2 regions of the Rhizobium sp. M10 genome follow, and region 1 is predicted to be linked to the other one. Evidence: riboswitches for the same ligand, from Rfam matches in the RefSeq annotation. Region 1 holds a riboswitch; the other holds the start of a gene.
The links. A riboswitch is a leader RNA that binds a small molecule or an ion and turns the genes downstream of it on or off. The one in region 1 is predicted to bind FMN.
Positions count from the first base shown of each region.

Region 2: it holds a riboswitch for FMN, as region 1 does, so the genes downstream of both, CO671_RS14355 (DMT family transporter) here and CO671_RS26365 (6,7-dimethyl-8-ribityllumazine synthase) in region 1, are expected to answer to the same signal.

Region 1 covers NZ_NWTA01000022.1:74,189-77,759, reverse strand. Annotated here, with positions in the region: gene CO671_RS26380 (hypothetical protein) at 1-202, shown strand, start outside; gene CO671_RS26375 (hypothetical protein) at 287-637, opposite strand; gene CO671_RS26370 (SRPBCC family protein) at 822-1,268, opposite strand; FMN riboswitch at 1,831-1,974, shown strand; gene CO671_RS26365 (6,7-dimethyl-8-ribityllumazine synthase) at 2,055-2,489, shown strand; gene CO671_RS26360 (DUF1194 domain-containing protein) at 2,529-3,305, opposite strand; gene CO671_RS26355 (LysR family transcriptional regulator) at 3,411-3,571, opposite strand, start outside.
Region 2 covers NZ_NWTA01000007.1:230,388-233,958, reverse strand. Annotated here, with positions in the region: gene CO671_RS14360 (esterase-like activity of phytase family protein) at 1-595, opposite strand, end outside; gene CO671_RS14355 (DMT family transporter) at 677-1,582, opposite strand; FMN riboswitch at 1,674-1,825, opposite strand; gene hupB (DNA-binding protein HupB) at 1,949-2,224, opposite strand; gene lon (endopeptidase La) at 2,431-3,571, opposite strand, start outside.

The DNA.
Region 1 (3,571 bases):
AGATCCGCTGGACGGAAATGACATGACGCTGCTGACGTCGATCCTGCGGCGCTGGTGCGCGCGCTATGGAATCGAGTTTACGGCGGACGAAAGCCGTCTGAAGGCGAAGGAACTCGTCGAATGGTTTGAGTTCGGCGTCAAGGATCCGGCCGAACTCGAAGAGCTGATCGACGGCAAGCACTGGCTGGTTAGCCGGATCTGACCTGAGCGCAATTACAGTTTCCATAAGAAAAGGCCGGGCGAAATATCGCGCCGGCCTTCGTCCGTCAGCCTCATGCCGAGGTTTTTAGTAGTCGTCCCGCCAGCGGCGTTCGCGATCCCAGCGGCGTTCATGGCGCCAGCGCGGGCCATCCCAGTCGCGGTGGCGGCGCTCCCAGCCCCAGCGGGGCGGACCACCATAGAAAGCCACCGGCGGCGGGCGTCGCCAGTTGCGGCGGCATTCGCCCCAGCGGTTCAGGTGCCAGCCGCGGCCGCAGGCGTAGTCGACCTTCGTGACATCGCCCTTTGTGGCATCGCCCTTTGTGGCATCGCTTGTGACCTTGCTCTCGACATTGATTGTCCCCATCGGCATCGCCTGCGCAGAGCCGATCGAAAGGCTGCCAGCGAGCAAGGCAGCCGCGATAGATAGTGCCTTCATCGAAAACTCCATTTCATCCAGCCGTACCCACTTTAGGGCCGCCAAATTGAACTGGAGATGAACCGGGCATTCATGTTTGCAGGTGAAAAAACCTTGCTTTTTGACCGCCGGTCGGAGTGCCCGCCGGCCGTTTTTCCCGCAGCGGCAAGCGCTTGAGAAGCGCCCCGCGCCCGCGAAAAATCGTTCATGTCCTGCCGTAAAAAGGATCCGGTCCCGGATCGCGCCCGGCGGCGACCGCGGTGAGCCGCCCGAGATAATGCTCCCAGCCCTCGGCATGGCCGGCGCACTGCTCCTCGCTCGGCAGGCCGCTATGGGTGAGTCGGAGCAACGTCCCATCCGGCTGCTCGATCAGGTCGATCTCGACCAGGCTGGAGCCCGGCGGCACGGCCTCGCTGCCATCCCATCCGAAGCTGTAGGCAAGCCGATGCACCGGCACGACCTCGCGAAACGAGCCTCGCGCAAAGCGGGCGCCGGTGACATTGACGAGATAGAGCCCGCCCGGCTCCGGCTCGATCTCGGCCTCCGTTCCCATCCATCGCAAAATCTTCTCCGGATCCGTCATCAGCGCAAACACCGCAGCCGGCGGCGCCGCAATATGCGCCTCACGGCGCACGACAAAAGACTCTGGCATGCCTCCCTCCCATGATGGTCACGGCCAGCCCCGCCTCATGCGGGACGGCGCGTCATGCTGTTTCGGCGTGAGTGTGCTCATGGAAGCATGTAGGCGCGAGTGCACGCGCAGCAAGGGCGATCGGACAATGCGTGTCCTCCTCCTATTCGCCGGCCCTCATTGACGGGTGCGGCACCCGCCAAACGCTCCTCATGCTGAGGTGTGTAGCGGGCACCACCTCTCCTCCGTCATTCCTGTCCTCGGGCTTTGACCCGAGGGATGTCACAGGAATCCAGCCACGGCGCGTCCGCGCCGTGATTGACTCCATTGACAGGAGGCGAGTCTCTCGCGCCCAAGGACTTGGGCGCACTGGATCCCTGTGACATCCCTCGGGCGAAGCCTGAGGCCACAGGGATGAGGGAGGCCGGAGAGGCGTGCTCACTCCACTTCCAGCCTCATCAGCCTTGCATACCCCAACGTCTTCATGCTGAGACGCGCAGCCCGAAAGGGCGAAGCCTCGAAGCCACCCCACCACCAAACCAATTCCCCTATTGCCAGCCCGCCGCCTTGCCCCTATTGTCCGCGCCGTTCTCAGGGCGGGGTGGAAGTCCCTACCGGCGGTATGCAGTTTCGATTGCGAGCCCGCGAGCGCCTTCTTAACGAAGGGTCAGCAGATCAGGTGAGATGCCTGAGCCGACGGTCATAGTCCGGATGAAAGAGAACGCGCGTTCCTGCTGCCCTTACCGGCAGCCGGTGAACGTTCGTGATCGCCTTGGGTGACGTGTCTGTACGCCAAAGGAGATTACCATGACACCCACCCGTTATGCCTTCGTCAAAGCCGGCTGGCACGCCGATATCGTCGACCGTGCGCTCGAAGGTTTCCAGCAGCTCATTCCAGCTGAGCAGATCGATGTGTTCGACGTTCCCGGCGCATTCGAAATGCCGCTGCTGTCGCGCGATCTTGCGGCGACCGGGCGCTACGGCGCCGTCATCGCCGCCGCCTTCGTCGTCGATGGCGGGATCTACCGTCACGAATTCGTCGCCCAGGCCGTCGTCGATGGCCTGATGCGCGCCGGCATGGATACCGGCGTTCCGGTTCTGTCGGTTTCGCTGACCCCGCACAATTACCAGGAAACCGAGCATCACACGCAGATCTACCGCGCGCACTTCGTCGAGAAGGGCCGCGAGGCGGCCCGAGCCGCGCTCATGATCGGCAAAACGCGCGCCGCTCTCGCGGCGTAAACCTCCGCATCGAGGCGGCGGCAACGCCTGCCGCCTCTCTTACCGGTCAAACATATCCCGCCACTGCTTCTCTCCGATCAAGCAGTCCGTTGCCGGCTCCGCGCCGGCGATCGGCTGTACCGTCGCCGGCGGAGACAAGCCGCTGATCTCCATCACCAGCTTGCGGCGCACGGCGACGGCGAAGTCCTCGATCTTGCGGACCGGCAGCACGAAGGCGCCGGGGCCGCCGATGACGCAGTCGGCATAATATTTGTCGAGCCCGTCGGGCGCATCGGAAGGCCGCAGCATGAGGGCGAGGCCGTTGATGACCATGCCTGATGCCACCGCCTTGTCGCGGACGGGCGTGACGGGATTGCCGGAATTGTTCGGACCGTCGCCGGAGACATCAATCACCTCCCGCCTGCCCCGGAAGGGGCTGGAGATGATCATGCTGACGCCCTGGGCGATCGCGGTGGAGATCGAGGTGCGCCGCTGCGTGCCGATCGGCCGGGCGTCGACCTTGTCGGCAAAGGCGATCGCATCCTGCTCCGTCGCGATCACCTGCCAGTCGATCACCGAACCCTGGACGACATAGCCCGCCCATTCAAAATAGCTGATGGCGATGCGGCCGGTGAGCCCGCCCTTCACCGCATCGATGAATTCCTTGTGTTTCAGCGCCTCGACATAACCGTCGCGCTGGATGCCGATCTCTTCGAAATCCATCGACCGCGAGGTGTCGACGGCAAGCACCAGCGTCACGTCGACCTCGTTTGCCGCAGCCTGCGCCGTCGGCACGACACCGGAAAGACCCATGAGCACCGCAAGTGACGTCAGCATCGGCAGATCCCCGCGACATTCCCACGCCGGGCGACTCTAGCACAGCTTGGCCGCCGCCGAACGCGCCGCCGCGCGGGCCGCTTCAATTTTCGGTGATGGCACCCCTCAATGCAACGGCAGCCACAAAGGACTTTTCCATGCCTTCAGCGCGTCGAGGAAGACCTGCAGGCGCAGGGGCAGGAAGCGGCGCGTGGGATAGACGGCGTGCACGAAGATTTCCGGCGACGACCAGTCCGGTAGCAGGCGGATGAGCGCGCCTCCTCGGA
Region 2 (3,571 bases), on a different contig from region 1:
CATGCTTGATGCTGCCGCAATCAACAGTGCCGTTCTTGACCTGGAAGACGACGAGGTCGCCGGCCGGCATCTGCGGGATCTTGCCGTCATTGACGTCTTCGTCGCGCTCGTTTTCGATCGCAATAGTGCCGAGCGTCTTGTCCTTGTTGAGGGCGATCGAATCCGGCTGGCCGCCGAGATCGCAGCTGTTTTCGATCTTCTTCGTCGCCACGTCGACGATCGCCAGGCGGCCCGAGGGCTTCGCCTTGCTCTCGGAGGTGTTGACGGCCACGAGCGCCTTGCCGGCGCTCGAGGTGACCGATGTCGGCTCGCCGCCCATCATCAGCGCGCCGCCTAATTTCGGCGCCTTGGCGTCGCTGATGTCGATGAAGCCGATCGCGCCGAGCGGGCTGTCGCTGTAGATCAGCGTATTGCCATCGTCGGTCGCGGTGATGATTTCGGCCGATGTCGGCGACAGCTTGTCCTTGTCATCAGGCAGGTTCTGAGCGACCGGGAAAGAGGCGATGCGGTTGAAGACCGGCTCGGCGGCGGCCGGAAAGGCAACGGATGCGAGAAGCACGGCAGCAAGCGCTGCCTGGCGCGATGAAATCGTCATGAAATCCCCCATGTGTCGAATAGTCGAAACATGGGTTTTCTGCGGGACTGCCATGACAGAGACATGACAGTCCGCGACATTTCACACGGAGGCCGCTCGCCTCTCCCGGCGCATCTCGTTGCGCATGATGAAGAGCGATGCGGCAAGGATGAGTCCGGCTCCCAGCCAGAGATAACCGGCCGGCGCATAACCGAAGAACAGCCAACCGGCGAGCACGTTGAGCGGCAGCTTCAGACCGTCGAACGGCTGCACATAGGCAGCGTCGGCGCTGGCATAGGCAAGGGTCAGCAGATATTGCGCCACGACCGTCAGGAGACCCGCCAGAAGGAAGAGAGCTAGCGTCGCACCCGTCGGCACGGCGAGGCCCGCCGCAAGCGCCAGCCCGCCGTTGATCGGCGTCAGCAGCACTAGCAGCCAGAGGGTGATCGTCTCCGGCTTCTCAATGCCGGTCAGGCTCTTGGTGATCAGCGACGAGGCGCCCCAGAGCAGCGCCGAGAGCACCGGCAGCAATGTTGCCCAGGTGAAGCTGTCGGACCATGGCTGCAGGATGATCATCGCGCCGGCAAAGCCGGCCGCGGTCGCCATCCAGCGGGCGGGACCGACGCGTTCGCCAAGGAACAGGCGGGCGCCGAGGATGATGAAGAAGGGCGAGGTCATGACAAGCGCAATCGCCTGCCAGATCGGCACCGAAGCAAGACCGGAAACCCAGGCCGCGCCGCCGAGCGCGGCAAAGACCACGCGCACGACATGCCGCCGGGGATAGCTGGTGCGCATAGCCGAAAGGCCTGCCTTTCGCAGGAAGGGCAAGGAGAAAAGGAAGGCGAAGGCATATTGCCAGAAGACCGCCGAGGCCGGGGGAAAGGCGAGCTTCATGGTCAGCCACTGGGTGACGACGTTGAGGAGCGAAAAGGCCGCGCCTCCAAGCACCATGAAGGTTGCGCCGGCAAGGGCGCGGGATTGCGAGACTGCAAGGGAATTCTGATTCATGTCTATTATCCAGAATAGGGACCAACATAAATCAGGACGCATGAGGCGACGACACGCTGACGCCGGCAGTCCCCTGCCCGCACGCGGCCATGCTCATTCTCTTTCATCCGGACTATACCGTCGGCTCCGGAATCGCACCGGATCTGCTGACCCTTCCCGCGCGACAGCTTGGGAAAGCGCTCGCGGGCTCGGGCCGCAGCCCTTACCGCCGGTGGGGAGTTTCACCCCGCCCTGAGAACAGGTCCGTGGTAAAACAAAGTGCCGCATGCGGCAAGCGGCCAGAACAAAAAGGGGCTCGGCAAAGCCGAACCCCTCTCAAAAACCCTGCACAGCCGGTCTCGTTTACGGCTGGCGGATAATCTTCAATCAGCCGTTGACGGCGTCCTTCAGGCCCTTGCCGGGCGTGAACTTCGGCACGTTGCGAGCCGGAATGTCGACTTCAGCGCCGGTGGACGGGTTGCGGCCCTTCGATGCTGCACGATGAGAAACGGTGAAGCTGCCGAACCCTGCGAGGCGGATGTCGCCCTTGTTCTTGAGTTCAGCCTGGACAACGTCGAAAACCGCGTCGACAGCGGAAGCCGCGTCAGACTTCGTCAGTCCTGCCTTTTCGGCCACTGCGGACACGAGTTCATTCTTGTTCATGTTTCCACCCCTTTCTAAATGGTATGAAACGACTCAAATGTAAGCTAGGCGCAGAATAGGTTTCATCAGGCCCGCCGGGAACCCAGAAGCCCTGCAAATCAAGGAAAAGCAAGCGTCTACATGACGTTTTCACAAAAAAGGCTGGCGTTTCCGCCAGCCTTTTTGCGTCTTTTGCGCCAAATGGGCATAAATGTGGCAAGCGCCACTCAATGCGCTATGGTTGCGCCCGTCTCATCAAGGCCTTCGACCGATGTGATCACAGGCGTTTCCACCGTGCCATCCCACTCGATCGGCTCGGGCCGGCGGATCAGCGCGTGCTTGATCACCTCGCCCATGCGGGAGACCGGGATGATCTCCATGTTGTTCTTCACGTTGTCAGGAATCTCCGCCAGGTCCTTGGCGTTTTCTTCCGGAATCAGCACCTTCTTGATGCCGCCGCGAAGCGCTGCGAGCAGCTTTTCCTTGAGACCGCCGATCGGCAGCACACGGCCGCGAAGGGTGATTTCACCGGTCATGGCCACATGCTTGTTCACCGGTATGCCGGTCATGATCGAGACGATGGCGGTCGCCATGGCGACACCGGCCGACGGGCCATCCTTCGGCGTTGCGCCTTCCGGCACGTGCACGTGGATGTCGTTCTTTTCGAACATCGGCGGTTCGATGCCGAAATCGACGGCGCGCGAGCGGACATAGGAGGCCGCTGCCGAAATCGATTCCTTCATGACGTCCTTCAGATTGCCGGTGACCGTCATGCGGCCCTTGCCCGGCATCATCACGCCTTCGATCGTCAGCAGCTCGCCGCCGACTTCCGTCCAGGCCAGACCGGTGACGACGCCGACCTGATCCTCGCCCTCGGCTTCGCCGTGGCGGAAGCGCGGGACGCCCAGGTAATCGGCGATGTTGGCGGCCGTCACGTGAACGGACTTCGTCTTGCCCTTGATGATCTCGGTGACCGCCTTGCGGGCGAGCTTCATCAATTCGCGTTCGAAGCTGCGGACACCGGCTTCGCGGGTGTACTGCTGGCTGATCGCCATCAGGGCATCGTCGCTGACCGAGAATTCCTCGGGCTGCAGCGCATGTTCCTTGATGGCCTTCGGCAGCAGGTGCCGCTTGGCGATCTCGCGCTTTTCATCCTCGGTGTAGCCGGCGATACGGATGATTTCCATGCGGTCCATCAGCGGCGCAGGAATGTTCAGCGTATTCGCCGTGGTGATGAACATTACGTCGGACAGATCGTATTCGACTTCCAGATAGTGGTCCATGAAGGTCGAGTTTTGCGCCGGATCGAGCACTTCGAGCAAGGCCGAGGACGGATCGCCGCGGAAGTCCATGCCCATCTTGTCGATC